3 regions of the Photobacterium sp. MCCC 1A19761 genome follow, and region 1 is predicted to be linked to each of the others. Evidence: riboswitches for the same ligand, from Rfam matches in the RefSeq annotation. Region 1 holds a riboswitch; each other region holds the start of a gene.
The links. Region 1 has a riboswitch for thiamine pyrophosphate ahead of thiM (hydroxyethylthiazole kinase). Riboswitches for the same ligand answer to the same signal wherever they lie in the genome.

Region 1 (10,743 bases):
ACCAATCCTGTGACAGTCACGGCGGAAGTGACGGTAAACAGACTTTCCAGCCAGGTGATGGGCTGGGTGGTCGACCAGGGGAGCTTCAGGGCCAGGGTGCCGAGGGTGATAAACAGCAGGAAGCTACCGCAGAGGATCAAGGGCGGCGCCGCGAGGATCTTCTTGCCTGCTTTGGGTTTTCTCTCAATCGGAGAGACAGAGGGATGCCAGATGATCATGGGTTATACCAACCTTGGTGCCAGTTGAGTGAGTGCTGCACGCGAGCCGCTGAGCAGCAGGATGTCATCGGGCTGGACGCGAAAATCCAGCGGGAGTTGCGTCAGGGTCTGCTGATCCCGCTTGAGCAGCAGTACATCGATTGAGGTGCTGGTGCGCTCGAGGATCTGGCTCAAGCTGTGATCCTGCCAGGCGGATTTGACGTGGACTTCAACCACATACATGCCATGGCCGAGGGCAAGGTAGTTATGCACCATCGGGTAATGGAGCGCCTGAGCAACCCGCATGCCCATTTCTTCTTCCGGATGGATAATCCGCGACACACCGAGTTTCGAGACGATGGTGTGGTGAGCCTTGGTGCTGGCTTTAACCCAGATTTCCCGGACGCCGATATTCTTGAGGCTCAGGGTACACAGCAGGCTGGACTGCATGTCGGCCCCGATCGCGACCAGTACGGCATCGCTGTTGGACAAGTCCAGTTCGCGCAGGGCATTTTCATCGGTGGCATCGCAAATGACAGTTTGGGTGAGTTCCTCGACATATTTGTCGGCAACCGTGGCACTTCGGTCGACCCCGGTCACGGTATGTCCCAGATGAATGAGTTCCAGACTGGCTGCAATGCCGAAGCGGCCGAGCCCAATGACGGTAAAGTGAGCCATATTATTCCTCTTTTTGTATTAATCTCTGTGTTGAAGGTGCACAAAGCCGACCCGCGTTATTTCGGGCGTGCTTGAGCCGGCATCCCGTTAGAAGCGGGCTGCCTGATGCTGTGGTTTATGCGGGTATGGAGCCGAGTGTCACCATGCGGCTCGGTGGTGCCGCGGGGTTATTCGCGATGGATCAGCTCGGGCAAAAAGCGATAGCCGATCCCCGGTTCGGTTTTGATAAACCGGGGCTGGTCGGCATCATCATTTAATTTTCGCCTGAGCTGGCTGATGAAGATCCGGAGGTAATGGGTATCGTCCTGATGGGTCTCTCCCCAGATATCGCGCAGCAAGTGATCTTGCTTGACCAGCTCCCCGGCATGGCGGGCCAGCGTCGAGAGCAGGGCGAACTCTTTTTTCGACAGGCAAAGCGGCTGGTGGTTGAGCAGCACCTCGTGGCGTTCGATATCCAGGGTCATTTGTTCAAACACCAGCTTGTTCGCCGGCTTTTCGGCAGGGATGAGATCGCGTAGCAACACTTTGATGCGGGCCATCAGCTCGCGGATCCCGAACGGCTTGCTTAAATAGTCGTTGGCGCCGAGCTCGAGCAGGCGGACTTTTTCATCCTCTTCATCCCGGGCAGTCAGCACCAGCACCGGGGTGGACTGGTCACGCCGCAGGCGTTGCAGCAAGTCGCTGCCGTCCCCGTCCGGCAGACCCAAATCCAGAATAATCAGGTCGGGTGCCGCTGTGTTGATTTTCGCCTGCGCCTCAGCCAGATTTGTTGCACTGACGGACTGAAATCCTTCGGCCGAAAGGGCAATGCGGATGAAAGTCTGGATTTGCGGCTCATCATCAATGATGAGGATGGTGTAGGGCGTCATGACAGATCCTCGCGGCGGTGCTCTTTGTGGTATAGCTCTTTGTGGCATATCTCTTTGTGACAGGGCTCTTTGTGACAGAGCTCTTTGTGACAGAGCTCCTCGTAACAAGGAAGCTGGATTCGGATGGTGCAGCCGTGGTCAACCGGCACAATGGCAATGGTGCCCCGGTGGGCGTCGATAATACTTTTAGTGACGGTCAGGCCCATCCCGGATCCGCCGTCTGCCTGATTTCCGGGGCGCTGGGAATAGAACAGGTCAAACACTTGCTGATGCTGATCCGGCGGGATCCCCGGACCCTGATCGCAGATATCCAGGGTTATCTGATCGCCGTCTTGGTAGACCTCAACCCTGACTTTCTCCTGCGCCGGAGAATAAGCAACTGCATTATCAATGACATTGAACAGCGCCTGTTCCAGCAGGGAAGCCTGAACATGCACTCGGGGTAGATCCGGGATGATGTGCAAAACAATCCGATCGCTGCGCTCCCGGCGGCAGGCTGCATGTACGATCGGGGCAATCGACTGTTCCGTCGTTTGCAACGTGACTTGATCCCATTGCAGTTTCGTCGCCTGTAGCAGGTTTTCGATATAGTGATGCAAGCGATGGCTTTCATCCATCGCACTTTGTAGCAACTCTTCCTGTTGCGGCTCTGTCAGCTTGCTGCGATACGCCTGCAAGGTGCTGAGTGTCCCGATGATGGTCGAGAGCGGCGTACGCAGATCATGGGAGACGGACAGCAGAATGTTACTGCGCAGGGTTGCTTGTTTCAGCGCCTGCTGCTGACGGCGGTAGTGCTCGGCCAGCTGGCTGGTGATCAGGGCAACGAGCAGGAACACCCCCAGGTTCATGATGTCACTGGGGTGGAACATCTGGAGGGAAAAGCGTGGCGCAGTAAAGAAAAAGTTGAAACTCAGCGCGCTGCACACGGCGGCGGCGAAGGCTCGGAACCGATCCCCATGTAAAGCCACCCAGACCACACCGAGTTGCAGGATCAGCAAAACTGCCGCGGTGGAGTGAAGCCAGTGATCAAGCAGGGCACTCACCGCCAGCGCGGCGAGGGTGGTGCCGGCCGAAAACAGCCACGGCTTGGTAAAATGCCGTGTACCGGCGCAATTCGCTTGGGTGAAATGCCGCGCCTTGATTGTCTGTTGGGGTGCAGAGGCTTTCATAACTTGGGGTCGTTGACTGAACATGGGGTGACTTTATCAGAGTTCGGGGAATGCTGGCCGTAAAGAAAGCGTAATTTCTTTTGAGTCAGCAGGTTAACCGCGGCAATAGCGATAACCTATCCTCCGAGTTGAGAGCAAATTCAAGTTTCCAGGCTGTACTTCTGTTTGTCTCTCAATATTGCTGTGATGTGAAATCAGTGTCACTTATACTGAGCCCGATTTTGATTGCAGCTGCAATCTCTGTTGTGCTGACGCTTCGCCGGATAGTCCGATACGGTTTAGTGTCATGCATTTCAAATAAGAACAAAAGGAATTGATTTGATTTATCAAAATAACATTCGTCAGTTTTATGAGGTTGAAGTCGCGTACAGCCGCTTTAATAATTTGCGCACCTTCTCGACCGGACTGCCCAGCGAGATGCGGGTGATCGAACAAGCGGGCATGACGGTCTTTGTTGATCCCACTCGTCCGTATGATAACCGGATCCTCGGGCTGAACACGGACAATGAAGTTCACCTGGAGACTGTGCTCGGCGAATATCCCGAACCGATTGCACCCTATCTCGAACTCGAACCCGAAGCGGTGTCGCAGGTGCTGTCGAACCGGCTGGTATCGCTGGGCTATCTGCCGGTGTTGTCTCTGGAATATCTGGCGTTACCTCTGGAGCGTTATGATGCCGCACAGTGCCCGACGGATATTCATGTCGAGCGGTGGGGACCGGAACGCGCGGATGATTTCCTGGCGCTGCTGAAAACTTCCGGCGTCCAGTGCAGCGATGAGATTTGGGCGCTGAAACGCCAGTTTTACTGCACCGAGCAGTTTCGCTGTTTTGTCGCCATGGTCGATGAGCAACCCTGCGCCTGGGCCACATCATTCATCGAGCAGGGGACCGCGCTGCTGGCTAATGCTTATACCCAGGAAACGAGCCGTGGACGGGGATGCCAGACGGCGTTGCTGCATGCCCGTGCCAGAGACGCGCAGTCACTGGGCTGCACTGACTTGCTGACGGATGTGCTGCCGCAAAGTCAGAGCGCGCTGAATTGTAAAAAACTGGGCTTCTCAACCCTGACGGTGCGTTCGATTTGGGAGCGGACTGTCGCGGGATAAGCTATTGAAGTGGCTGAAAGTGCAACACGGCTTGTTGCGCTTTCAGTCAATATTGATATCATCGCGGGAAATAGTCGGGGAGCTGGAAGGCTGAGATCGCATTGCGAGACCCGTTGAACCTGATTCAGTTAACACTGGCGTAGGGAACTATACCGCTTGCGATGGAAGGTATCATGCCTTCGCCTCAATACATGGATCGCCGGGCGCTGTTCTCCCTTTCCAGCCCGATGTATCTGCCTGATGAATCCAGCCTTCGTGTGTCGTCAAATGGCTGTTTCCCGCTGACATCGTTTCTGATCAGGTATTCCCCTAAATGAACCGCTCACCGGTGAGCGTGACAAGGCCGCGTCACAGCGACGTCTGAGGAAGCATATGAATACCGAAACTATCGTCTCCGCACTGAATGCCGTGCGTCAGCAAAAGCCGCTGGTGGTCAATATCACCAATTACGTTGTCATGAACAACACCGCCAATGCGTTACTGGCACTGGGTGCATCCCCGATCATGGCGCATTCGCGTGAAGAAATGGCTGAAATGATGCGTTTTGCCGGGGCGTTGGTGGTGAATATCGGCACCCTGGATAGTGTCTGGACGCCGCGCATGGCTTATGCCGTTGAGCAAGCGAATCGACATGGCAAGCCGGTGGTGCTGGATCCGGTCGGTTGTGGGGCCAGCACTCTGCGTACCCAAGCGTCGCGTCAGATCGCTCAGGCGGCAGCGCAGCTGATCATCCGCGGCAATGCCTCGGAGATTATTGCGTTGGCCGGAGAAGCAGGCCAGAACAAAGGGGTGGATGCTCTGGACAGCAGTGAAGCTGCCGTAGGGGCGGCGCGTCATCTGGCCGAGGTCTATGGTTGCAATGTGGTGATTTCAGGCGCGACCGATGTCGTGGTGACCGCGGATGGCGAGGTTCGGCTGCGCAACGGCCATGCCATGATGCCGTTTGTCACCGGGATGGGCTGTACGCTGTCGGCACTGACCGGCGCTTTTGCGGCAGTGGGCGAAACCACTGGGCTTGCCGCCGCCGCTGTACTGGGGGTTGCCGGAGAAATTGCCGCCGAGCAGTCCGCTGGGCCCGGAAGCCTGCAGCTTAACCTGCTTGATGCGCTGTATCAGCTCGATGAAGCTACGTTGCGCCAGCGCCTGAAGTTGGCATAAGGAAAGTTGTTGTGAACCCATATCGTTTATATCTGGTGACAGACGATCAGCAAGATCTCGCGACCCTGACCTCGGTTGTGGCACAAGCCGTTTCAGGCGGGGTGACCATGGTGCAGGTGCGGGAAAAGCACGGCGATGTTCGTGCGTTTATCGAGCGGGCACAGGCGGTGAAAGACATCCTTCGCGGCACGGGTGTGCCTTTGATCATCAATGATCGCGTCGACGTCGTCCTGGCGGTCGATGCCGATGGTGTCCATCTGGGACAGTCCGATATGCCTGCGGCACTGGCGCGCCGATTAATTGGGGATGACAAGCTGCTCGGCTTGTCGATTGAAAATGAGCAGCAGCTCATTGAAGCCGAATCGTTGCCGTTGGATTATCTGGGCCTGAGTGCAATTTTTACTACCCCGACCAAAACCGATATCAAAAAAGCCTGGGGCATTGACGGACTGGCCATGGCGATTGCCCAAAGCAGTTATCCCATCGTTGCGATTGGCGGGATCAACGCTGCTAATCTTGAGGCGGTGGTGGAAACGGGCGTTGACGGGATTGCGCTGGTCTCAGCCATTTGCCATGCCGACTCACCACGTGATGCGGCTGCTGTTCTGCGGCAACAGCTGGCTGCGCAGGAAACCGTGCGTGAATGACTCCCGGTGATCGACGCTTGTCCCTGAAGTCGGTCATTTCACGCGGAAAAATGCTCAGCGCTTGCCTAGGTTCATGATAGAATCCCGTGCTTACTTGTGTTGCGCCGGTTTCAGGCGCGACCTGATTGTTTGATGAACCTGAGGCGATCCATGCCATTCTCTAAACTTGGACTGAGCAAACCACTGACGCAAGCGGTGGCAGCGCTCGGTTATACCCAACCGACCACGATCCAGGCCAAAGCGATCCCGGTGATCCTGGAAGGCAAGAACCTGATTGCCGCTGCGCAAACCGGCACCGGTAAAACGGCCAGCTTCGTGTTGCCGATCCTGGAAAAGCTGAGCCAGGGACAGACGAAAAAGAAAAAGCGGATCCGGGCACTGATCCTGGTCCCGACCCGCGAGTTGGCCATTCAGGTTGAAGAGAAGATCACCCAGTATGGTCAGCACCTGGGGCTGACGTCGCTGGCGATGTATGGCGGGGTCGACGAGCAGCAGCAGAAACAGCGTCTGATTGAAGGCGTGGACGTGTTGGTGGCAACGCCGGGTCGTCTGCTGGATTTGTATGGCCAGCGGGCTGTGTATTTCGAAGAAGTCGAAATGCTGGTGCTGGATGAAGCCGACCGCATGCTGGATATGGGCTTTATCGATGATCTGAACAAGATCCTGGATCGCCTGCCGGAAGACATTCAGCAGTTGCTGTTCTCCGCGACGCTGTCGCGCAAAGTGCGTGATTTGGCGAAATCTGCGGTGATCGATCCGCATGAAATCACCATCGCCGCCAATCAGGCGTCGAAAGCCAATATTGAACAGTGGTTGATCACGGTTGATAAAGATAAAAAGTCGGCTTTGCTGAGTCACTTGATTCTCGAAAACCAGTGGGATCAGGCGCTGATTTTTATCGAAACCAAACACGGCGCGGCAAAGCTGGTGTCCCAGCTGGAAAAACGCGGTATTGCAGCGGAAGCGTTCCACAGCGGGCGCAGCCAGGCCGCACGGGCTCAGTTGCTGGAAGATTTTAAAGCCGGTAGCCTGAAATATCTGGTGGCAACCGGGGTTGCGGCGCGCGGGATCGACATCGAAGAGCTGTCGCGTGTGGTGAACTATGATCTGCCGTTCCCGGCGGATGAATATGTCCACCGGATTGGCCGGACCGGCCGGGCAAATGCCTCGGGTGAGGCGATCTCGTTTGTCTCGAAAGACAACTTCAAAAACCTGTGCATGATCGAAAGCCGCCTGGGCCATCTGATTGATCGCCGGGAAGTGGAAGGATTTGCACCGAAAAAACCGGTGCCGATCTCGATTCTGAACTATGTCCCGAAAAGCAAGCGTCAGCCGCAGGACAAAGGCTGATGTAGCTCTTACTTCATGTAGCCTTTACTTCATGTAATCCGGACTTCAACGAAAACAGGCGCTCAATCGAGCGCCTGTTTTTTATCGGGTTTGGCACAATCCATCGGCGCGGGTGGTTGATGCCTAATCATGTTGTTAGGGCGGTATGATTACAGCACCTTGTTGATCGCGGCTTCAGCACACTGCACATCCAGGTGGCCACCCGGCGCGCCGCCGACACCAATGGCACCGATCACCGTATTGTTGACGGTCAGCGGCAGGCCGCCAGCCAGGAGCAACAGGTTGTCATCCATATCTTTCAGCGGTTGCAACATCGGCTTATCCGCGATGGTTTTCATCAGGTTGGCCGTCGGTTGTTTCATGCTTGCGGCGGTGAAGGCTTTTTTGCGCGAGCTGTCGAGGGTGTGTTTACCCGCATTGTCTGCGCGAAGCTGTGCAATGACGTTGCCGGTGACATCCACAACGGTGGCGGTGACTGTGTAGCCTTTGGCTGCACACTGCGCAACAGCCTCCTGGCTCAGCGCAAATGCCGTGGCTGATGAGATTTGGGCAATCGAAATCGTGGCTGCCTGATTCTCAGCACTGGCCTGGAAAGACGTTGCAGCCAGACCTGCGAAGATGGTGCTCAGTAGCGTTGTTTTCAAAGATGTCATGTGATCCTCCATGAATGGGTGATGTTTGGGTATGTGCTGTCAGGTTAGCGACATCGGGATTGCCGGAGGCTTTCAGGAACATTACAAGGTTGTAATGTTCCTGAAATTCGCCCAGAAAAGCTGGTACAGTGAGCGGGTAATTCCCCACACAGGTTGATAGATTCAGTGAACGTATTACTGATCGAAGATGATCTGCACATCACCCGGTTTCTGACCCAGGGCTTTATGCAGGAAGGTTACACTGTGACTCAGGCAGGCGATGGCGTTGACGGGCTGCATTATGCGACCACCGCCCACTATGACGTGATTGTGCTGGATTTGATGTTGCCGAAGAAAGGCGGGCTGCAAGTGCTTGCCGAGCTGCGCGGCATGGGGCATACCACCCCGGTGATTATTCTCAGCGCCAAACATTCCGTTGAAGAGCGGGTGCTGGGGCTTCGCTCCGGCGCGGATGACTACCTGGTCAAGCCGTTTGCCTTTTCCGAGTTGCTGGCCCGTTGCCAGATCCTAACCCGCAGAAGCCAGTCTCAGGCCGCACCTGCGCATCAGCTCAGTTATCACGATCTCACCCTGGATTTACTCAAACATACCTTGCACCGCGGCGGACAGCCGATCCCACTCAATCAGCGGGAGTTTATGTTGATGCAGTTGTTGTTGCAGCACCCGGAAAAAGTGCTGTCGAAAACGGCAATCCTGGAGCAGGTTTGGGGCTATCAGTTCGATCCGCAAACCAATGTGGTTGATGTACTGGTCTGCCGCCTGCGCGGTAAAGTGGATAAGCACTTTGACTTACCCTTGATTCACACCATCCGAGGCGTCGGCTATGTCCTCAAAGCAGAAGGTTGAAGTTGCCCTGGCTCTGACTCAGCGCCAGCTGTTTCGCAAGTTTATGGCCATTTTGCTGTTGGCGTTGCTGGTGATTGAAGCCGTGGTCGGCGGCATTTTCTTCTACGATCTGTATCGGGTCGAGACCAAAATCATGACCTCCTTATCGGTGGAATATCAGCGGATCCTCAAGTTTGAATCCGATGACAAGCTGGACCATGTGATCCGAGCCAATCCGCAACGACTGGTGGACAATCATATCGCGGCGTTTGTTGTACCAAACCCCGCTGCTGGAGCGACGCCCGGTGAGAGAGCTCAAGTCCGGTTTCTGGCCGGGGAGCGGCAAATTCCCGCGGATCTCGATTTTTCAGCCTATCAGGTCGGCGATCATTCCTGGATCAGCGCGTTTCTCGCCAATCCCTACATGACGCTCAAGATGCAGGGGAAGGATCACGCCTTTTGGTTGGTGCTCGATAACCAGGCCCGTTATCCGGTGGCAATGAAACAGTGGCTGATGACCTTCCTGGCCTTGGTTCTACTGGCGTGTTTCACTTCGGTGTTTATCTGGCGATTGATCCATAATACCTTGCAGCCGCTCGTGGTGTTGGGCCATCACCTGGATGATTTGAGTCGGGGCACGCTGGATGCTTTTTCCCGGCATGCCGGTGAAGCGGAAGTACCACAGGGACTGGCCGCGATTAACCACAGCGTGCGCGATGCCGTCTCGCGGCTGCATGGCGTCGTGACGACCATGGATCGGACCCTGGATGCGATTGCCCATGATATCCGAACGCCGCTGTCGCGAATTCAGTTGTCGACGGAAAATGCTTTGCTGAGCGCGCTGCAAGGTGAAGAAAAATCGGCTTTGCAGGCCAATGCGCTGGCGGATTGCTCCGAATATGCGGCGCAGGCGAGTAACCTGCTGACTGCGCTGATGAAGCTCAACGATGAGCAAACCGGTAAACGTACGGTGCAGCGAACTCCGGTGAACGTGAATGACATCTTGCGGCGTGTGTCGAGTTGGTACGAGGACATTGCCGAACTCAAAGGGATTGAGCTCCAATGTGATCCGGCCCCAAGTCTGATGATGGACTCAGACGCGGATAAACTGACACAAATTCTGGTCAATCTGGTCGATAACGCGCTGAAGTTTACTGAAGCCGACGGGCGGGTGACGCTGACATCGGCAACGCTGGCACAGGGCGGGGTCGCCCTGCAAGTGGCCGATACCGGGATTGGGATTGCCCCGGAGCATCAGGCGCTGGTCTTTAAACGCTTGTACCGTGTCGATGAAAGTCGCAGCAATACGGAAGGTTACGGGTTGGGGCTGTCTCTGGCAGCGGCAATGGTGCGAAATCTTGGCGGGACAATGACGCTGACCTCTGAGCCGGGGCAGGGCAGTACCTTTACTGTGATGTTTCCAAACGCGGTTGAATAACTGGCGGCGGGGAGCCTGCATAAGATGCGATGCAATGGGCTGGCGGGAGCTGGATCTGCCTCCGGTATGCATGGGGTTGCTTTAGTTGAAACGGAGCCTGGCTTATAGAATTTGAACATGATCGCGTGTGGTCAACGTCAATCAGCCAGCCACTCACTCAGACATCCAGCTCCCTGATACCTGCTGATAATGTCGTCCATGAGACTGGTTTTGCAGGAGCATCCCCATGCAAACGACAGTGTGGCATCAGTTGGTCCGTTCAATCCTTATTCTTCTCTGGCTCGTCACCGCCGGTGCGCAGGCCAAGCCAGAGCCTCAGCAAGATTATTATCATTTCGCCAATGCAGCATGGTTGGAAAATACGCCGATCCCGGAGGATATGCCGGGCGTGGATAATTTTGTGCAGCTGACCCTCAGGTCTTGGCGCTGGAGCAGCCGTCGTATCTGGAAGCGCTCAATGCGCTCTTTCCCTCAACTAAGGTTGCGGTGTGGCAAGACTATCTGCGGATGCGTTTGCTGGCTGAAAGAGGGCCGTTGTTGACCCAGGCTTTCCAGGATGAGCTGAATCGTTATCAACGGGCGCTGGGCGGTTCACAGAAAGAGATGCCGCAGTGAGTGGCTCAGAGCGGTGCTGTTCCTGGGAGAGAACGTG
Region 2 (10,743 bases), on a different contig from region 1:
CTGCGTCATTACCGTGATTTGACGCTGACTTTCCTGACCGGTCTGATGATTGGCACCCTGAGCAAAATCTGGCCCTGGAAAGAAACCCTCACCTGGCGCACCAACTCAAGCGGAGAACAAGTACCGCTGTTGGAGCAAAACCTGTCACCATTAAATTTTGAGCAGATCACCGGTGAGCCGGCCCTCATCGGCTATGCCGTCGCAGCTATGCTCCTGGGTATCGGTCTGGTCTGGGCACTGGAAAAAGTCGCCGAAGACTAATCTAGCCCCGGCAATTATATTTGCCACAACGGACAAGTACCGTTGTGGCAACCGCTGCCAAAACATCCACCATGCTCGCACCATCACAAAACGTCGGCCTCAGGCGTCCGCTTGATGCCAAAAGTGGTAAACTCCGGAAATTACTTTCTTTACCAACGATTTGTAACCATGTCGCAGTTCAAAAAGTGGACCCCGGGCGTGACGGTGACTCTCGCTGCGGTGATCGGTTGGGGAGCATTTCAGTTTTCGGGTTCCGGCCAGAGTCTGTACACCCAATCCGACTTACACGATTTCTGCCCGCTCAGCACCCAAGTCTGTCAGCAGCAAACGGCCAGTGTCCTGCTCGCTACCGATGTCATCAGGCCGATGCAAGAAACTGAAATCCGGGTGAATTGGCCAACTCTCCCTGCAGATACTGAAACTTTAGTACTCTCTCTCAAAGGGCACGAAATGATGATGGGCATCTATCAGCTGCACTTATCCCGGAATGCCGCGGGGGAGTATAGCGGCCAATTGATGCTGCCATTTTGTACAGAAGATGAAATGACCTGGCGTGGTGAAATCACACCGCAGTCAGCTTCCGCTCAGATGACGCCGCTTCATGTTTCTTTAAGGATGATCAAATGAAATTTCAGTGGATTATATTAGCCCTGGCACTGGTTGCCGGTTTGGTGACCCGCTTCGTTGTTGACGCACAACAAGAAACAGCCGCCACTGGGGCATCCCTTGCTGCTTCCGGGGTCCTGGAAAGCGGTAAAGATGCCCTCGATCTGTTTAATCCAGCCGATCCGCGACTGCGTGTGGTTTACTTTGGCTATACCCATTGCCCGGATGTCTGTCCGACCTCATTGGCCGTATTGTCAGCAGCCCTCAAGAAGCTCGATAACGATACACGCAAACAGCTTTGGCCGATTTTCATCACGCTGGATCCTGAGCGTGATACGCCGGAAAAGAGTGCCCAGTATGCCCAATACTTCCATCAGGACATTATCGGGATGACCGGAACGGCTGAGCAAACCAAAGCACTGGCGCAAAAATACGGCGTGCTCTATATGCGTACCGAACTCAAAGACTCCGCCCTAGAGTATGCCGTCGACCATAGCTCTTACTTCTACCTGTTACAGCCGGACGGCACCTTGGTCGATAAAGTTCAACACACCCTCAATCCGGTAATTTTGGTTGACGCCATCAACAAAAATTTGACTGTATCCGGCTCCTGAACATGCCTACAGTTGTAATGCCGCATGGTAAGAAACTGATCCGATTTCAAATTCATAGGTCCCGGAAGAATGCCCGCTACGGCGGGTTTTCTCGATTCTGAGAGAGCTTTTTTTCCGTTAAATAGGTGAAGAAGAAGAAATTTGAGCAACATATGCCATACTAATTCTGCCGACTGAATACTTTAACACTCGGTCTGTAGTGGCAAACAAAGGAGAAGAAAGAAAAATGAACCGTTCATTATCTATCCTTACCGGTATTATTCTGAGTGCGACACTCATTGGTTGTTCAAGCTCAGATGAAGTTGATCAAATGCAACAACTCACCAATAAAGTCGATATGCTCTCTGATCAAGTTGGTGCGTTGCAAAGTCAGCAAGACCAAATGGCAGGTGCTGTCAATGATGCTCGTGCCGCTTCTGACGCAGCGTATCAAGAAGCAATGCGTGCGAACCAGCGTATTGATAATATCGCGAGTTCTTACAGCAAATAATCAGAAAGTGGCGCTTCGGGCGCCACTCCTTTTTTGAGGCCGTACCTCTATCCGTACCAAACCTGCAATCTCATGAACCATTCCTGAAAATCACGCCTCCTCCGACCAAGTCCCGCTCCGAAACTTCCGGAGATATTGCATCAAATTCAGCAGAAATGACGGTAATTTACACAACTTGGTGTGTAGTCAATCTTCCTGAAATTACATACTTTTTCACCACTTGCAGACTTGACTTTGGCGAAGCCAGCACGGTTGTTAGCCTGCCGCCATTTCCCACAGAGTTATTCACAGCTTTTGTGGATAAGCGCTTTATCCCCAGGTCGAAGCACACGTACCCCCCGAATTCGATACAGCATCAGAGCCAACAAACCCATCAAGATTTGCCAGCTCGAACTTCCGGCATCCGCGCCACTTAAGCTGCAGTTGGTGTGAGCAATTGCATCTTCATCGACAGCGGCATTGCATTTCGACAAATCTATTGTTTCCTGCTCTTTGGGCACATTATCTGGCGTTGCTCCCCCATCGCTGCCACCACTATCACCGGTATCTCCTGTACCTGAATTCGAGGAGTCCGTAATGATATCCGGTGCCGTAATCGGGTGCTCCGGTAAACGACCGACCTGCTCGGTAATCCAGCCATAGTAAGTTCCAATCCGGGTATAAAAACTTGGTCGGGCCAATGAACCACAAGTCAATGCACCGACCGGACTACCACTAACAATGCCCAACTGATACCATTCGCCCTGCTGATCCCGTGCCCGAAGGGGGCCGCCACTATCCCCCTTACAAGAATCCGGACCATATTCCAGCGAGTTCCCATCTGCATCACGAATGACTTCCGGGGGCAAAGTACACAGCTTAGTTCGGTTCAACGGGCTTTCCAAAATGAAGTTCAATTCATTGCCCAGCTCCAATCGTTTGAAGCACTCATCCATCGGGACAAAAGACAAATCCGTTTTCAATAACCGCTCGGACATACCAGTGCCATCCGTCTGTGTTGAACCCCAACCCGAGACCCTGGTATTTTTCGGTCGCTCAACATCAGACCATTGCTGACCCAACGCCAAATCAAGTTCATCAGCCTTACTAATGCCAGCCAGACGCACAACCGGGATAGTCGCGGCAAATTCCCGACCGACCCGGAGTAACGCGATATCGTTGTTCAGTGCCGTGCTGAGCACATCCACAGTCTGGGTACCATCAGCATTCGGGACAATTTTCAGTACGGGGTTGGGCGTATAATCCGGATGCACCACGACATGTGAGATCGTATACAAGGTTGCGGGATCTTCCACCGGCGCGTAGCTCGAACCGACCATCACATTTAACTTACTGGGCGGGATAACCTGAAACACCCCGTTTTCGGATTCGAACACAACGCAATGGGCTGCGGTCAGCACCCAATGGCGATCGATCACGGTCGCACCACACATATGACTTAACTGATTCGGTGCCAAACGAAGGGAAGCCATCCACCCATAATCTTCAGAGGGTAAAACCGGGTCCCCCCCGATGACATACCCGGTAGCCGGCTCCGCTGTCACCATCCCTGCGGGTAACAGCGTGCTCGCGGCAAGGACGGCAGCACATATATTCTTTCTCAGCACGATATAAACTCCTGACTCAACGGGCGCAACTGAACTTTCCCGGGAGGTAATAACCCTGGGAATCAGAAATTGCTCATAAAGTCAGAACGTTAGCAGTATTCATTCCCGCCGGGTACAGGGATAAAAATGGAATGCGAGGGAATTCGAAGTTTGGCCAATAACGGCTGAAATGCAATAGATGTTTAAGGTGAAGTGGGTGGTAAAAACCGGCCAGTATTCCTGGCCGGCTCATTTGTACTGCGCTGGCTGCAATATTGATTACAGTCGACGTCTGATTAGCTTTGCGGGGTTGGAAGTTGGTTACAAGTGATCTGGTCGTAATCTATGTCAACGTACAGCCCGCCGACATCAGCAGCCAGAGTCGGATAAAACCCGGCATCACTGGCCGTTTTCACCTTATCAAGATCGATGGTATAGACCGACAGGCCCAACATATCGATCTGCTCAGGCAAGCAACTGTCAGCTGTTCCGCTATCCCCACTTTCGAAGCACAACTCTCCGGTTATATTAATGCGACCACAGGTTTCCCCTTCAATATTAATACCGAGATTAGCCAACGCCGCTTCCGGATTAACAACCGCCGGAATTTTTTCCTGCGAGGTATTGGTCATTGCCGAGGCAATCGCATCGACTCGGTAATATCCAGGGCTAACCGTTCCCATTTGGGAAGCAACGCGTGCTCCGGTGATTGTGAAAACCTTTGTATTTCCCTCAGCGAGATCTTTGAGATCCTCTTCATTACACCCGGCTAAAGCCAAAACAGATAAAAGATAAACAGCCTTTTTCATCATCATTCCTTGGTCATATTGTCATTGTGATAAGGCGGGATTGATTGTAGAGCTTTCTCTCGTCGATGCTAGTCTCCTCCATAAATCTAGCATTTTTTTGCCAACGCAATCTCATAATAGGAGAATTCTTGTACTGAATATTGCCAATAAACCCGGCTTTCCCGCTTGCAGGCGCCGGTTTTCTTTTCTTCTGAAAAAATGCTGGCATAATATCGCCACATTAAATCTACGGACAATTCCTTATGACAATTGAAACTATTGTGAAAGAACGTGCTGGTCACAAATGTGAACTGTGCTCATCAGAAGAGAATCTGAGCATGTATGAAGTACCGGCATCACCAGATTCAACAGCGGCCAGCTGTGTCCTGGTGTGTGGAACTTGCCGTGGACAAATTGAAGACGCAGACACTATGGATCAGAACCATTGGCGCTGCCTGAATGAAAGCATGTGGAGTGAAGTACCGGCCGTTCAAGTCATGGCTTACCGGATGCTAAAACGACTGTCTGGTGAAACCTGGGCGCAGGACCTGCTGGACATGCTGTATATGGAAGAAGATATGATCGAGTGGGCAGAAAAAGGCATCGCACTCGAAGCGCTGGACTCCATACAAACCCTGGATGTTAACGGCACACCATTGCAAGCCGGCGACAACGTCACAATCATCAAAGATCTGCCGGTGAAAGGCTCAAGCCTGGTGATTAAGCAAGGGACAGCGGTACGTGGCATTCGTCTGACCGATAACCCGCTGCATATCTCGGGTAAAGCTGCCGGGACCAACATGGTGATTATCGCTGCTTACTGTAAAAAGATGTAAGCCACTCGAAAACTCACTTCACAGTGGCTCAATTCATAGTGTGTCACTGACCATAGCTAGTCACTGATCATAATGAGTCACTGAAAAACAGGCGCTATTTTGCGCCTGTTTTCTTAAGGTCTACGGGCTCCTGTTCTCGAAGCATTGAATCCTCAACCTTGTTTAAGAAGTTTCACGGCGTTCGCTGACATGTGGGAAAGGAGGAATTAAACGTCGAATAGTCGCCTCATCCAAATGCGCCCCGGCGCTTTCTATAAACTCTTCTAAATCTAATGTCTTGGCCATGAGCGTCAGATCAATCGCCGTATTCGGGCGTGGCGCAAAATCACACAAACTTTTCATGCCCAACCGCTGGTAAAAGCGACGATGCTTTTTACTTGATCCACAAACCAACGCCGTTCGACCAAAACGCTTATCGAGCGTATAGATGCAACAAAACAGCGCCAAGGGTGCCAAGGAAGCTAAACCCCGAACATCCGGACGTACTGCCAAACGGCCCATCTCAACGATCGTGTCATATTCTTGCTCTAACAAAGCAAATTCAGGCTCGAAACCGCCTTTACACGGAACCTGTGTCCAACCCATGGGCCGGTGTAGAACACTCGCACGAACGGTAGCAACCGGCTTGGTGCCTTCTTTCAGTAGAAATGTAAAGTTATTCGGCTCCGCATCAAACGGATCCGTAAACAAGCCTGATGTACACAGCGGGTTATACCCAACAGTGGTATAAGCCTGATAGCGGATGTTATAGGCTGTGATTTTTGCTTCTTCCGTCACACAGAGCTGCGTGGTTAGCTTATCCAGTTCCATAAATTTTCCGGCGACATTCACGATTTCAGGCGATTTGCCGGTCCTTCTTGCTGTAAACACGCTTCTACCCTACGCCGAACCCAGACGCCGATTAAGTGGTTTATGGTCGTTCGAATGTTTTTTTGTGCATTTATTCAATCAAGTTCACATATCATTACCCTTACCACTGTCGCTGACGCTTTTTTTTTGCACAATGTAAATCTAACACTCTGTTTTAACAACCTTATTGATGAGCTAAGTATCGGTAAGACCCCGTGGGGAAAAGGGATATGGAACTACACACAGTATTAAGCAATATTTTCGCGGCTTCGCAAATTTCGCAGGATCCCGAAACACTGCACGAGTATAGCCTGGCTCTCAATGGGAGCCTCTGTACGCCGTCAGCCGTTGTGTGGCCAGAGAAGGAACCTGAGCTCATCGCCGTTGTTGAGGCTGCCAATCAACATCGATTCACCATTCACCCGCTCGCACAAGGAAAGAACTGGGGCTACGGCACCGCACAGGGAACGCACCCCCAGCAAGTGATCGTCAATCTCAGCCGCTTATCCCAAGTCCTCGAAATCAATGATGCGCAAGCCTATGTGCGGGTACAACCGGGGATCACGCAATCGCAGCTTTTCACAGCCCTGAAAGACGCGAAGAGTTCCTTACAAATGGACATCACCGCAGCCGGACTGCACACCAGTCTGGTCGGCAACATTCTGGAGCGTGGGTTCGGCCACACCGATTACTCGGACCGTTTCGGCCATGTACAATCCATGCGGGTGCTCCTGCCAACCGGCAAGATCATCACGACAGGCATGGGAATGTTTGAACACAGTGTCGCCCGGCATCTCTATCCCTACGGCACCGGGCCGGTTCTGCAGGGATTATTCAGCCAGTCAAACTTAGGAATTGTGCTCGAAATGACGCTGGCACTTCAGCCGAAACCAGCTTATCAGGCCACCGTCTTCGCTTTATGTCCGAGAGAAGGTGATGCGCCCGAAATGGTCGCCGCCATCGGCAAGCTGAAACTGGAAGGTGTGATCACCAGTGGCGTCCATACGGTCAGCATGACCCGAGCCATGGGTGAGCAAGCCCGTCAGGCACCAGGTGCCTGGATCCTCACCACCTCCCTGGCCGGGCCGAAAGGTGTGGTGAAAGCCCGCTATAAACACGTCAAGCAAACCTTAAAACAGCAGATCCCGGGCGCAAAAATTCTGTTCCTTGATGATTTTCGCTGGCGAATGCTGTGCAAAATCAATCAATACTTGAAATCCCCGATGATCGATAGCCTGAAACTGGTGCTGGACCTCAAACTGGGCGTTCCATCCGATGCGGCCATCCAGACCTTGCTCGATCATCCGGCGGCCAGTTCCGCAATGAAAACTTCAGAGTTTCCGGCGAATTTTCGCTGGATCTGTGCGGTGAGCAGCCATTCACGGCAGAATATCTCCGAAATGCTCAGTATCTGCCGCCAGCTATTCCGTGAATATGGCTATGAAGAGCGCTACAGCATGACCAATGTCAGCGAGCGTGCCGTGGTTCTGATTGCCAATATCCGTTTCGGCAAAAACGAATCAGAAATTGAAAAAGCGACCCGCTTCCATCAGGCCATAGATGCAGCCCTGCTGTCCGCCGGATTTTGTCCATACCGCAGTGGTTCCGGACTGTTTGATACGATCAAACCATTCGTGAGAGATGAGAACCTGGCGCTTCTGGCCACACTCAAGCAGAGCCTGGATCCCAACAATATCCTGTCCCCGGATAAGTACTGGCTAGCGCACCCTGATGCCACGAAAGTGCCTGAAGCCGTTGAAGTCGCTGGAGCAGTTGTCGCTGGAGCAGTTAAAGCCCCTGAAACAACTCAAGCACTTGCAACAACGAAAGCGCTTGAACCTTCATCTGAGCCGTGTTGATCACCGGATCACGAACAACGCCAGGATTTCCCGCCGTTGCGGCGGGAAATCATTATTGATCTGACCACACTGCCAACTCATTGCCGCTCGGCTCAAGGAACTGAAAACGCCGTCCGCCCGGAAACGAAAAAATCGGCTTCACGATCTGGCCGCCGGCCGCTTCAACCTTAGCCTGGGTTTGTTCAAGATGGGCGCTATACAGCACGATCAATGCAGCGCCTTGCTGAGTCGATGATTTGAGCGGAGCACGGTAGAACCCGCCATCCAGTCCTTGATTGGTAAATGCCGTATAATCCTCACCATAGTCGGTGAACGCCCAGCCGAAAGCCTGCTGGAAAAACACCTTGGTTGCTTCCAGATCGGCCGCCGGAAACTCAATATAATTTATTTTGTCCTGATTCGTCTGACTCATGGTATGTCCCTGCCTGTGTGATGTCGTCTGTTACTTTACACGACCATTCAATCCGATTCATGTTCAACCCAATTTCTTCTCAACCTATTTTTTCTCAACCACAGACCACTGCGATGTAAAGTTCAGCGCTTGGTCAGAATAATCCCTTTTTCGGTTTGCTCCGCTGTGAAAAACAAAGGTAGAATACATCCGTTTCTGGCACGCAAAAGTGTGTTCAGCACAAATAATCAACAATTTAGGTAAGTTAGTCGGGGAGCCATAGGCTGAGACCACTTCGGTGGGACCCGTTGAACCTGATCCATTTAATAATGGCGTAGGGAACTAGCAACCGTGTCTCGCCCCTGCCCGCTCTCTATCGGGCAATCCCGGACACCTGCTACCCTGCGCGATATCGCCAGGGGTAGATATGGCCGTTCAATCAGCAGCTCAATCAAAAACACCAATCACGTTAACCATTGCCGGTTCTGACAGTGGCGGTGGCGCCGGTATTCAAGCCGACATCAAAGCTATCTCGGCCACCGGCGGTTATGCTTGCTCTGTCATTGCCGCCCTGACCGCACAAAATACCCAAGGCGTGACCGGTATCTTCAACATCTCTCCGGAATTTGTTGCCGAGCAGTTGGATGCGGTATTCAGTGATCTGGATGTCAAGGCGGTGAAGATCGGCATGCTCAGTGATGCCGTTATCATCCAAACCGTGGCGGATAAACTACGCCAGTATCAGCCTCAATTTCTGGTCGTTGACCCGGTGATGGTCGCAACCAGCGGCGATCTGCTGCTCCAACGAGATGCGATTGAAACCCTGAAATCAGCCCTGTTGCCGCTGGCAGATGTGATCACCCCGAATCTGCCGGAAGCCGCCGCGCTGCTGAATACGGAGATTCCACAGACCGAAGCCGATATGGCAGAGTTGGTCGAGGCACTGCGTGAATTGGGCGCTGGTGCCGTACTGCTCAAAGGAGGTCACCTGTCCCAAACACAAGAGAGCACCGATTTACTGATCAGCACCGATCAGGTCATCCGTTTCAGCCATCCACGGATTGACACCCACAACACTCACGGAACCGGCTGCACCTTGTCCGCTGCCATCGCCTCTTTCCTGGCGCAAGGCTTTGCGCTGAACGACGCCGTTCAACATGCCAAAACCTATCTCACCGAAGCCATCCGCCATGCCGATGAACTGCAAATCGGCACCGGACACGGCCCAGTCAACCACTTCTTTCACGGGCACTACCAGCCGGAGCGAGCATGATGTTATCGCCAGCTGTCGGGGAGCATCCGTCCCCGGTTTGCGTCAGCCTGAATCATGCCTCGCTTCGTTACCGGGATACGGCGACCGCCGTTTTCGATGATCTCAACCTGACCTTACCGGCCGGACAATGGACTTGTCTTCTGGGTAAAAGCGGCTGCGGTAAAACCACGCTGCTGCGTCACCTGGCCGGGCTGAGTGGTGATGCGGTGATCTGGCAGGGACAGTTGCTCACATCTGATGCGCAACCATTGCAAGACCGCGTGGCCTATATGGCGCAGCAAGATTTGTTACTACCCTGGCTGTCTGTGCTGGACAACGTGTGTCTCAGTCAGCGTCTGGGTTCAGACGCCGCAACACCGGATGTAGCCCGGGCGATGTCATTACTGGAGGCGGTCGGTCTGGCAGATTTCCATGCCGCCAGACCAGATCAACTTTCCGGGGGGATGCGGCAGCGGGTCGCCCTGGCTAGGACCCTGATGCAGGACAAGCCGCTGGTCCTGATGGACGAGCCCTTTTCCGCACTCGATGCTGTCACCCGCCACAAGCTACAGAGCCTGGCCGCCGAGTTATTGCAGGATCGTACCGTGCTGTTAATCACCCATGACCCACAGGAAGCTCTGCGTCTGGCACATCACATCTACCTGATGTTCGGCAGCCCGGCACAGCTGGCCCGATTGGATGTCCCGCAATCCATGCCGCCGCGATCATTTGACGCGCAAATGGCTGCCCACCAGCAGATGATTATTGACCAACTGGAGCGTGACTATGGCTGACAGCCTCCCTCAGGAAACCATCGACTCCGTGTCCGAACGGCCATTACAACCGCTTCAACAGAGCCCGAAGTCGGCCCCAGCCATCAACCGGGGCGGATTTTCCCGAAAAGTGGCGCGGGTACTCATCAGCTTCGGGGTGATTCTCGGTCTGTGGCAGGCCGCCGTGGTGTTGTTTTCACTGCCACCTTTTATCCTGCCGGGACCGGTTGCAGTGCTGAACAAACTAGTCGCCCGGTTTGATGTGCTCTGGCACCACACCCTGGTCACCAGCACCGAGGTATTATTCGGCCTGTTACTGGGGTTGGCGATGGGGCTGTTTTTCGCCCTGCAAATGTTGCTGTTTGCCCCGTTGCGCCGCTGGCTGCTGCCGATCCTGATCACCAGCCAAGCCATTCCGGTCTTTGCGATTGCGCCGAT
Region 3 (10,743 bases), on a different contig from region 1:
CACGGGAGCAGATCACCAGCACCTTCTCGTCGCGGTTGGCTTTGAGCATGTCCAGCAGCCAGTTCACCCGGGGATCAAAGTTCCACCAGGTTGCGGACTCCCCTTCGAATTCCTGATAAATATCTTCCGGATACAGCAGCTTGGCCGCTTTTTGCTCCAGAGACATGTTGCCGGCCATCATTCCGGCCACGCGCATCGCGGTCTGGTACTGGGTCGGCAGCGCCAGCGGGTACAGGTTCAGGTGACGCTGCGGAAAGCCTTTGATCGCGGCACGGGTATTGCGGAACAGCACCCGGCCGGTGCCGTGGCGGTCCATCAGGTTGTCGATCAGCTCCTGGCGCACGCTGACTTGTTGCGCCGGGTCGATGTCATTGGCCTCGATGATCCGCAGCAGCGGCTCAATGTCCTGCTCCGGCAGCAGCTCGGTCAGGCTGTTTTTGGCCGCATCATCCAGCTTGTCGCCGGACAGCAGGCGGGAGACGGCGTCGGCCACCGGGGCGTACTGGCGCTCTTCCTCGACAAAAGCGTCGTAATCGTAAAAGCGGTCCGGGTCGAGCAGGCGCAGGCGGGCAAAGTGACTTTCATGGCCCAGCTGCTCCGGCGTTGCCGTCAGCAACAGCACCCCAGGACTTTTCTCGGCCAGGGCTTCGACGACCTGATACTGGCGGCTCGGCTTATCTTCGCTCCATTCCAGGTGGTGGGCTTCATCGACCACCAGCAGATCCCAGTCCGCTTCCAGCGCCTGCTCGAAGCGGCGGCGGCTCTTGCGCAGGAAATCCAGCGAGCACAGCACATACTGGGCGGTGTCAAACGGGTTGGCGGAATCGGCAAAGGCTTCGACGCAGCGCTCTTCGTCAAAAATGGAGAAATGCAGATTGAAGCGGCGCATCATCTCGACCAGCCACTGGTGCTGCAGGGTCTCCGGCACCAGGATCAGAATGCGTTCGGCACGGCCGGACAGCACCTGCTGGTGGATGATCATCCCGGCTTCGATGGTCTTCCCCAGACCCACTTCATCGGCCAGCAATACGCGCGGCGCATAACGGCGGCCGACTTCATGGGCGATGTGCAGCTGGTGCGGGATCAGGCCGGCACGCATGCCGCACAGGCCGCGCAGCGGGCTTTTATGTTGTTCATACTGATTGTTCAGTGCCCGGTAGCGCAGGGCAAAGCGGTCCATGCGATCGATCTGGCCGGCAAACAGCTTGTCCTGGGGCTTGTTGAAGCGGATCTGGTTGCTGAGGAAAATCTCGCGCAGCGGGACGTTTTCTTCGCCGGTATCGGTGCGGGTCCCGAAATAGGTGAACACCCCGTCGGTTTCATCCACCTGCTCGACTTGCAGCGACCAGCCGTCGTGGCTTTCGATCACATCGCCGACATTAAACATCACCCGGGTCACGGGGGCATCAGTGCGCGCATACAAGCGGTTTTCTTCTGTCGCAGAGAACATCAGGGTGACGGTGCGGGCATCCATTGCGACGACCGTGCCTAGTCCCAGATCACTTTCAGTATCGCTGATCCAACGTTGACCCAAAGCAAATGGCATAGTGGTTAAAACCTTCTAATTATTTGATATTAAGGAGATGCTAAGCGGGTGCTCTTCTTTTTGTGCGCTACACTGAAATATAAGTGTAAGCCAGAATCTGCACCGGCCATAAAAGGGCAGTAATGGTACTGCATGCTGTGAGCAAGGTCACGGTGAAAGTTAACAGAATTGGCTTGTGTTATTTTCGAGTCGATTGTCACAATTTTTTCATTAAATCCGGTCATTAATAGAAGTTAGATAACGCGGTTGGCGTACGCTGAAAATAACGGCACAGCAGTTGCCGTCAGACTGTTACCAAGGAGGTATCTATGGACGACACTGATCGGAAAGTGTTTGTACTCGATACAAATATTCTGCTTCATGAACCCCTCGCCGTATATTCATTTCAAGAGCATGACGTGGTCATCCCCATGACCGTGCTGGAAGAGCTGGACCGAATCAAGGATAGCAAGCGTGACGTCTCCCGGGATGCCCGGATTGCAATTCGGGCTCTGGAAGACATCTTCCACGATGCCACCCCGGAAGAGATATCCGCCGGGATCCCTTTATCCAAAGATGGCGAGGGCAGCGGGACGATTGCCATTTTTGCAGACTACGAGGTGACTGAAACCGTCCACGCCTTTGCCGACAAAGCCGGGGACAACCGGATCCTGAACGGGGTGCTGTTTCTCCAGGCCGACTATGCGCCGCGCCAGGTGGTGCTGATCACCAAAGACATCAACATGCGGCTGCGGGCCAAGGGGGCCGGGGTCTGCTATGTCGATGACTATCGCTCGGATCAGCTGATCGACGATATCCGGCTGCTGACCAAGGGGTTCTACCAGTTCCCGGGCAACTTCTGGGAGCGGGTCGGGGAGTGCCAGTCGAAAGCTGAGGGGCGCTCGACTTTGCATACCTTACCGGCGGAGCTGTTCGAGAGCCCGTTTGTGAACCAGTACCTGTATGACGAGGGCACGGATTTCGCGGCTCGGGTTCAGTCGGTCGACGGCAAGGATGTGGTGGTGAAAGATATCGGCCAGGAACGCTTGATGCACCGGCAGGCCTGGGGGATCCACCCGAAAAATATCTACCAGGGCATGGCACTCGATGCTCTGATGGACCCGAATATCGATCTGGTGATCCTGACCGGCCCGGCGGGCTGCGGGAAAACTATCCTGGCTATGGCGGCAGCTCTGGAGCAGGTGATTGAGAAAGGGATGTACGACAAGATCATCGTGACCCGGAACACGCCGGAGATCGCCGAATCGATCGGTTTCCTGCCGGGGACCGAAGAAGAGAAAATGATGCCGTGGCTGGCGGCGGTGACTGACACCATGGAAGCCTTGCACAAGAACGATGTGTGTACTGACGGCTCCATGAAATATATCTATGACAAAGCCAATATTCAGTTTAAATCGATTAACTTCATGCGCGGACGCTCGATCCAGAATGCCTTCGTCCTGCTGGATGAGTGTCAGAACTTAACCGCCTCGCAAATCAAAACCATCATCACCCGATGCGGGGAAGGCACCAAAATTGTCTGCTCCGGGAACCTGGCGCAGATTGACTCTACTTACTTATCTCCTGTGACCTCGGGCCTGACGTATATCGTTGAGCGATTCAAGAATTTCGAGGGAAGTGCCAACGTGTACCTGAACGGCGTGGTGCGCAGTCGCCTGGCCGAATTTGCCGAAGAGAACCTGTAACCCCGGTTGCGGGCCGGCCTTTCATCCACTGATATGAACGCCAAGGAGCAAGGGGAACCCTTTGCTCCTTGTGATTTTCAGGGACTGCTTTTCAGGGAGTGCGGTTAAGCCCGTCCGAGGTAGCGCTTGAGCGCGTCATGCTGCGGGCTCTCCAGCACCTCGCGGGTCGGGCCGACGACCTGGATCTGGCCCTGGTTGATAAAGGCGCAGCGGTCGGCAATCTTCAGTGCTTCTTCCGGACTGTGGGTGATCAGCAATACGGTGGTGCGGTGTTCCCGCGCCAGGCTTTTCACCAGTGCCAGCATTTCGTTGCGCAGCGCCGGATCCAACGCGGAAAACGGCTCGTCGAGCAACAGCAGCGGGCGGTTGCGCAGCAGGCAACGCGCCAGGGCAACCCGTTGTTTCTGGCCGCCGGAGAGCTGCTCCGGCAACCGGTCGAGATAAGGTTGGATCCCGACCCGCGCTGCCGCCACCACGATCTTCTCTTTATCCTCATGGGTCAGCTTCAGGCCGGGGTGCAGCCCCAGACCGAGGTTGTCGAACACGCTCAGGTGCGGAAACAGGTTGTGGTCCTGAAACAGCAAGGACAGTGGACGCTCGGACGGCAGCTGGCGCTCGATGCGCTGGCCGTTGATGATCAACTCGCCGCTGTCAGGCGTCAGGAAGCCGGCCACCATCGCCAGCAGGGTACTTTTCCCAGCGCCGCTGGGCCCGAGCAGGGCGACGATTTCGCCGGCCTCGACGTTCAGATCAAAGCAAAACAGGGTGCGCTCACACTGGCGATCGCGGCCCGGTTGGACGTAACTGTGGGTCAGTTGGTTCAGGGTTAACATCTTGGGTTCCGAATGAGCAATTTTTCCACCAGGGTAAACAGGCCCAGGCTCAGCAGCAGCAACACCAGCGCGGCCACGGCTGCTGCGTCCATCTGGTAGCTGCCGAGGAGCTGATACAGATACAGCGGCAGGGTCTGGAAGCCCTGGCTGCCGAACAGGGCGATCGCGCCCAGATCGCCCAGCGACAGCACAAAGCCCATCGCCAGCGCTTGGGCGATCGGCTTACGCAGGGCCGGCCATTCAACCAGCCGCAGCCGGGCCCAGCCCCGCATGCCGAGGCTATGGCACAGCGGGTTGTACTGCTGGGCGATGTGCAGCATCGGCTGGCTCAGGGTTTTGATCACATAGGGCAGGGCCATCAGGGCATTGACGCAGACCACCACCCAGAAGGCCGCGGCGAAGACGTCGGTGAACTGGCGCAGCAGGAGGAAGATCCCGGTGCTCAGTACCAGCCCCGGGGTGACCAGGATCATGGTGCCGATGAGCTCGATGCCGTCGGCCGACAGGCCGTGATGGCGCAACCGCCACTGACGGCTGGCCAGCAGGATGGTCACCCCGCCCAGCAATGCCAGCAGGCAGGCCAGCGAGGCAATCTTGAGGGACGTGCCAACCGCCTGCCACAAATCGGGGTTGCTGAGTAGCGCCGGGAGTTGCGGGTTCAGCCCGGCGCTGACCACGGCCAGCAGCGGCGGCAGCACCAGCAGCAAGGTCAGGCCGATCCACAGTCCGTCCCAGGCCCGGGCCTGCCAGCTGTCGTGCTGCGGCGGCAACGGACGTGCGGTCGCGCCGCTCTGGGTGGCCAACGGCTTGGCAAACCGCTGGCTGAACAACACCAGGCCGCAGCAGATCAGCATTTGCCACAGGGCCAGCATGGCCCCGCCTGCCAGATCAAAGTCATAACGCAGCGCCTGGTAGATCGCCAGCTCAATGGTGGTCGCCTTGGGGCCGCCGCCGAGCGACATCACCACGGCAAAACTGGTAAAGCAAAGCATGAACACCAGGCCGATGACCTGCGGCAACTGCTGGCGCAACCGCGGCCAGGCGATCAGGCGGAACTTGCTCCGGCCGCGTATCCCTAAATGGGCGGCCAGCTGGTGCTGCTCGTAGGGAATGCCGTCCAGGCTCTGGTACAGCAGCCGGGTGGCCAGCGGCAAATTGAGAAAGACGTGGGCCAGTAAAATGCCGTGGAGCCCATAGATGGAAAACGGCATCGACCCGCCCCAATTTTCCAGCCACTGGGCCAGCAAACCGCTTTTACCGTAAATCGCCAGCAAGCCGAACACGGCAACCAGCACCGGCAGCACCAGCGTCATGGCAAACAGGCGCAGCAACAGCTGACGGCCGGGAAAACGGCGGCGGGAGAACGCATAGGCGATCGGAATGGCCGGAACAATGCTCAGCAGTGTGGACAGGAATGCCTGGTAGAAACTAAAACCGGTGATATGGCGCAGGTAGGGATCCTGCCAGATCAGCCACGGGCTCAGGGCGTGGGCCTGGCTGATCAGGGCGCTCAGGGCACTGACCACCAGGACCACAATGAACCCGGCCGAGATCAGGCCGGGCAGAACTTGGGTTACGCGGGTATTCAACAGAGTCTCGCTATCAACGGGTCAGTGCATGTTGCCATTCACGGATCCATCCACGTCGGTTCGCCGCAACATCCTCTGCGGTAAATTCCAGTGACTTGGCCGGCACCGTCAATTGCTCAAACCCTTGTGGCAGGGACTGTTTGATCACCGGATACATCCAGTTGCCAGTCGGGATTTCGGTCTGGAATTGCGGCGTCAGGATAAAGGCCATGAACTGATCGGCCAGCTTCTGGTTGTGGCTGTTTTTCAGCTTGGCAGCCACTTCCACCTGCATATAGTGGCCTTCGCTGAAGTTCGCCGCTTTGTACTTGCTTTCGTTCTCGGCAATCAGGTGATACGCCGGGGAGGTGGTGTATGAAAGCACCAGATCCGATTCGCCCTTGAGGAACATGCTGTAGGCTTCCGACCAGCCCTTGGTGACGGTCACGGTCTTCTTCGCCAGCTGCTGCCAGGCGTCGCTGGCTTGCTCGCCGTAGACGGATTTCATCCACAGCATCAGGCCCTGGCCCGGGGTGGAGGTGCGCGGATCCTGGTAAATGATGCTCAGATCGTCGCGCTGAACCAGCTCTTTTAAGCTCTTCGGCGGATTGCTCAGCTTGCTGCTGTCATAAATAAAGGCAAAGTAGCCGTAGTCATACGGGACAAAGGTGGTGTCCTGCCAGCCGTTCGGCAGGGCCAGCTTGCTGGTGTCGAGTTGGTGCTCGGCCAGCAGGCCGGTATTTTTCGCTTCGCTGATCAGGTTGTTATCTAGCCCCAGCACGATATCGGCCTGGGTGCTTTTGCCTTCCAGGCGCAGACGGTTAAGGATGGAAACGCCATCGTCCAGGGCGACAAATTCCAGATTACAGCCGCACTGGGCCTCGAAGGCTTTTTCAATCGCCGGGCCCGGTCCCCAGTCAGAGGCAAACGAGCTGTAGGTATAGACGGTCAGGGTGTCATCGGCAGCCCAGGCAGAGCCGGCGGCCATCGCCAGTGTTAAGATCGACAGGTGTTTTTTCACGGTGCGCTCCTGATACTCTTGCGTCCTGCAAGAGAAAAAATCGGTTGAGCGGCTTAGGGTTGAGAAGGGCTCGCGGCATCGTGCAGCGACTTGGAAAAGCAAAGGCACTTCAAATCATCTCAATTCCTACGCCAGCATGATCTGGTTCAGGTTCAATGGGTTCTGCGTTGGCAGTCTCAGTCTGAGCGGGCTCAGACACCCCATGAGAACAGCCGGTATTGTAATCCGCCCGGCGGTGGGTTGCCAGCTTCTCGGGATCGACCGAAAACCCAGGCACTTTAGAACGAAGGCCCAGGCGCGCTAGACCGGAGCCGCCGTCTGTTAACGGGCCTCGTTCAGGGCCCAGTTATAGTCGTAGCTGACGCGGTTGAGCGTCACGGGTTCGCCATCCCGGTAGCGGTTGAGGTGGCGCTGCAACTGGTCACGGGTGCCGAAATCGCTGCCGTACCAGTCATAAATTGACGACAGGCGTACTTGGTTGTCTCGCACTGCGACGCCTTTGTCGCTGTTGATAAAACGCCGGGCACTTTGCTCAAGCAGGGCTTCGGCATTGGCGGCGGTAAAGGCCTGCGGCTGAAGATCCGGGCAGCCGAGGCTGGCGCAGTTCACCACGTAATGGATGCGCGGATCCTGCCAGATTGGGCGCAGGATCCGGTGTTCAATGTCATTGAGGGTCAGCGCTTTGCCGTTGATGGTGATGACGGCGTCATTCCAGGGCCCGAAGCTGAACAGGCCGCCGAGTTTGGTGATCGAGCTCACCGGGTAGTTATCGAGGATCAGCCTGACGGTGAGGGCATTATACAGGTTGACCCAGTAGGCAAATTGCTCGCGGCGGTTGAGCTGGCGCGGATCGCGCTGGCTCAGCTCGCGCAGGTAGCGGCCCAGCTCGTAGCGGTCGGCATCGCTGACCTGGCGGTAGCGAAACAGGGTTTGGGTCGGTTGGGGGACGAGATAGGTATCGAGCAGCTGTTGCCAGCGGCTGTGGTCGACCTGCACAGTGCTGGCGGCGTTATGCGGTTGCCAGTACGGCCAGAGATCGGCTTTCGGGGCGGCAAAAGCACCGGCCGAGAGGCAGAGCAGGAGCAAGGAAATCAGGAGTCGCATAGGGTGTCCTTTCGAGCAGGAAATATGTATCCATTGTAGATGACCTGCGAGTGGCTGATTTATTTCAATTTTCTGTGAAAATTTCCAGGGATGAAAAAGCCCCGGCGCGGTGGCCGGGGCGAGGATGGATGATATCAGTAATCAGGCCAGAAATGCCGGAATATTGCGTTCATATTCCGCGATTTTATCCTCATGCTGCAGAGTCAGGCCGATGTTATCCAGACCGTTCAGTAGGCAGTGGCGGCGGAACTCGTCGATTTCAAAGGAGTACTGCTTGCCGTTGGCGGTGACCGTCATGGCTTCTAAATCCACTGTGATTTCCGCACCTTCGTTGGCGGTGACGAAGGTGAACAGTTCGTCGACTTCGGTGTCGCTCAGGCGCACCGGCACCATCTGGTTGTTGATGGAGTTGCCGTAGAAAATGTCGGCAAAGCTCGGCGCAATCATCACCTGGATGCCGTAATCGGCCAGTGCCCACGGGGCGTGCTCGCGGGATGAGCCGCACCCGAAGTTCTCCCGTGCCAGCAGGATACTGGCACCCTGATAGCGCGGCGCGTTCATCACGAAATCCGGGTTCGGTTGCTCACCGGCATCATCTAAAAAGCGCCAGTCATGAAACAGATGCTTGCCGAAGCCGGTGCGGGTGACTTTCTGCAAAAACTGTTTCGGGATAATGGCATCGGTATCCACGTTGGCAGCATCCAAAGGCACTACCAGGCCGGTGTGTTGTTTAAATCCTGTCATTGCTTTCGTTCCTTCTGAATTACGCAGTCGCGGCTTCTGGTTCCAGCGCGCGGATATCGACAAAGTGACCGGCACAGGCAGCAGCGGCGGCCATCGCCGGGCTGACCAGATGAGTACGGCCGTCACGGCCCTGGCGGCCTTCAAAGTTACGGTTACTGGTCGAGGCGCAGCGCTCGCCCGGGCCCAGGCGGTCATTGTTCATTGCCAGACACATGGAACAGCCCGGCAGGCGCCATTCAAAACCGGCTTCAATAAAGATTTTATCCAACCCCTCTTGTTCGGCCTGCGCTTTGACCTGCTCAGAGCCCGGTACTACCAGCGCTTGTACATTCGGCGCGACCTTACGCCCTTTGGCGACGGCAGCGGCGGCGCGCATATCTTCGATGCGCGAGTTGGTGCACGAGCCGATAAAAACTTTGTCGATGGCAAAATCAGACAGCTTCTTGCCCGCTTCCAAGCCCATGTAGGCCAGGGCTTTGGCGGCGGATGCCTGTTCGACCGGGTCGGCGAAATCACTCGGGGCCGGGATCGGCTCATCGACGGCAATGACCTGGCCTGGGTTGGTGCCCCAGGTCACTTGCGGTTTGATGTCTTTGGCTTCTAAGGTCACCTCGGCATCGTATTCGGCGCCGGCGTCGGTTTTCAGGGTTTGCCAGTAGGCCACGGCGGCATCCCAATCAGCCCCGGTCGGGGCAAATTTTCGGCCCTGGACATAATCAAAGGTGGTTTGGTCCGGGGCGATCAGTCCGGCTTTGGCGCCCAGCTCAATGGCCATGTTACACACCGTCATCCGCCCTTCCATCGACAGGTCGGTAATGGCCTCTCCACAGAACTCAACCACATAGCCGGTGCCACCGGCGGCGGTGGTTTTGCCGATGATCGCCAGCACGATATCTTTGGCAGTAATGCCCGGCGCGACCTTGCCTCTGACCTCGATTTTCATCGTTTTGGCACGGCCTTGCTTCAGGGTCTGGGTTGCCAGCACGTGTTCGACTTCGGAGGTGCCGATGCCGAACGCCAGCGAGCCGAACGCGCCGTGCGTGGCGGTGTGGGAGTCGCCACAGACAATGGTCATGCCCGGCAGGGTGATGCCCAGCTCCGGACCCATGACGTGGACGATGCCCTGGTATTTGTGGTTCAAATCGTACAGGGTGACGCCGAACTCCTCACAGTTCTTGGCCAGGGTTTCCATCTGGATCCGCGCCATCTCGCCCGAGGCTTTGATGTCTTTGGTTTGGGTCGAGACGTTGTGATCCATGGTGGCGAAGGTTTTACTGACCTGGCGCACCTTGCGGCCTTTTTCGCGCAGGCCGTCAAAGGCCTGCGGCGAAGTCACTTCATGGACCAGATGACGGTCGATGTACAGGATCGGGGTTTCGCCTTCCGCCGCGACCGCAACGTGGGCATCGTAGACTTTTTCGTAAAGCGTCTTCGGCGCTTTTGCTTCTGTGTTTGACATTGCTCGGGTGCTCCTCGTTCTGGTTATGCTTGGCGGATGTAGGCGGCAATCTTGTCGCCCATCTCGCTGGTGGACAGCGCCGGGTGAGTGCCGGCCAGATCGGCGGTCAGCTCACCGGCTTCCAGCGCCTGCGAGACGGCCTGCTCAATGGCGCGGGCCGCGGGCTCTTCACCCAGGCTGTAGCGCAGCATCAGCGCGGCGGACAGGATCTGGGCCACCGGGTTGGCAATATTTTTCCCGGCGATGTCCGGGGCGGAGCCGCCGGCAGGCTCGTACATGCCGAACTTGTCCTGGTTCAGGCTGGCCGAAGGCAGCATCCCCATTGAGCCGGTGATCATTGCGCATTCATCCGAGATGATGTCGCCGAAGATGTTGGAGCACAGCATGACGTCAAACTGGGACGGATCTTTGATCAGCTGCATGGTGGCGTTGTCGATGTACATGTGGCTCAGGCTGACGTCCGGGTAGTCCCGGGCGACTTCCTCAACCACTTCGCGCCACAGGATTGAGCTTTGCAGCACGTTGGCTTTGTCAATTGAGCAGACTTTCTTGCCGCGCAGCAGCGCCGATTCAAACGCGATCCGGGCGATCCGCTCAATTTCATAACGGTGATAAATTTCGGTATCAAATGCCTTTTCCTGGGCCCCTTCGCCCTCGCGGCCTTTCGGCTGGCCGAAGTAGATCCCGCCGGTCAGCTCGCGCACCACGACGATGTCAAAACCGCGCTCGGAAATGTCGGCCCGCAGCGGCGAGAAGCGCTCCAGACCGGCGTGGATCTGCGCC

Region 2: it holds a riboswitch for thiamine pyrophosphate, as region 1 does, so the genes downstream of both, thiD (bifunctional hydroxymethylpyrimidine kinase/phosphomethylpyrimidine kinase) here and thiM (hydroxyethylthiazole kinase) in region 1, are expected to answer to the same signal.
Region 3: it holds a riboswitch for thiamine pyrophosphate, as region 1 does, so the genes downstream of both, thiB (thiamine ABC transporter substrate binding subunit) here and thiM (hydroxyethylthiazole kinase) in region 1, are expected to answer to the same signal.

Annotation. Positions count from the first base shown of each region.
Region 1 covers NZ_JAZGTF010000010.1:219,266-230,008, forward strand. The annotation lists gene VV869_RS12730 (TrkH family potassium uptake protein) at 1-218, opposite strand, end outside; gene VV869_RS12735 (potassium channel family protein) at 222-875, opposite strand; gene VV869_RS12740 (response regulator transcription factor) at 1,043-1,744, opposite strand; gene VV869_RS12745 (sensor histidine kinase) at 1,741-2,913, opposite strand; gene VV869_RS12750 (GNAT family N-acetyltransferase) at 3,232-4,020, shown strand; TPP riboswitch at 4,086-4,183, shown strand; gene thiM (hydroxyethylthiazole kinase) at 4,393-5,178, shown strand; gene thiE (thiamine phosphate synthase) at 5,190-5,825, shown strand; gene VV869_RS12765 (DEAD/DEAH box helicase) at 5,976-7,175, shown strand; gene VV869_RS12770 (GlcG/HbpS family heme-binding protein) at 7,325-7,819, opposite strand; gene VV869_RS12775 (response regulator transcription factor) at 7,994-8,674, shown strand; gene VV869_RS12780 (sensor histidine kinase) at 8,652-10,091, shown strand; gene VV869_RS12785 (hypothetical protein) at 10,512-10,706, shown strand.
Region 2 covers NZ_JAZGTF010000011.1:144,553-155,295, forward strand. The annotation lists gene VV869_RS13510 (DUF368 domain-containing protein) at 1-261, shown strand, start outside; gene VV869_RS13515 (hypothetical protein) at 376-888, shown strand; gene VV869_RS13520 (SCO family protein) at 885-1,481, shown strand; gene VV869_RS13525 (Lpp/OprI family alanine-zipper lipoprotein) at 1,708-1,971, shown strand; gene VV869_RS13530 (S1 family peptidase) at 2,253-3,518, opposite strand; gene VV869_RS13535 (hypothetical protein) at 3,854-4,372, opposite strand; gene VV869_RS13540 (PhnA domain-containing protein) at 4,609-5,181, shown strand; gene VV869_RS13545 (N-acyl amino acid synthase FeeM domain-containing protein) at 5,344-6,051, opposite strand; gene VV869_RS13550 (FAD-binding oxidoreductase) at 6,261-7,889, shown strand; gene VV869_RS13555 (VOC family protein) at 7,942-8,301, opposite strand; TPP riboswitch at 8,541-8,638, shown strand; gene thiD (bifunctional hydroxymethylpyrimidine kinase/phosphomethylpyrimidine kinase) at 8,708-9,553, shown strand; gene VV869_RS13565 (ABC transporter ATP-binding protein) at 9,553-10,326, shown strand; gene VV869_RS13570 (ABC transporter permease) at 10,319-10,743, shown strand, end outside.
Region 3 covers NZ_JAZGTF010000021.1:115,668-126,410, reverse strand. The annotation lists gene rapA (RNA polymerase-associated protein RapA) at 1-1,546, opposite strand, end outside; gene VV869_RS17810 (PhoH family protein) at 1,855-3,231, shown strand; gene thiQ (thiamine ABC transporter ATP-binding protein) at 3,336-4,064, opposite strand; gene thiP (thiamine/thiamine pyrophosphate ABC transporter permease ThiP) at 4,058-5,653, opposite strand; gene thiB (thiamine ABC transporter substrate binding subunit) at 5,667-6,620, opposite strand; TPP riboswitch at 6,759-6,866, opposite strand; gene VV869_RS17790 (DUF547 domain-containing protein) at 6,975-7,757, opposite strand; gene leuD (3-isopropylmalate dehydratase small subunit) at 7,899-8,501, opposite strand; gene leuC (3-isopropylmalate dehydratase large subunit) at 8,521-9,960, opposite strand; gene leuB (3-isopropylmalate dehydrogenase) at 9,984-10,743, opposite strand, start outside.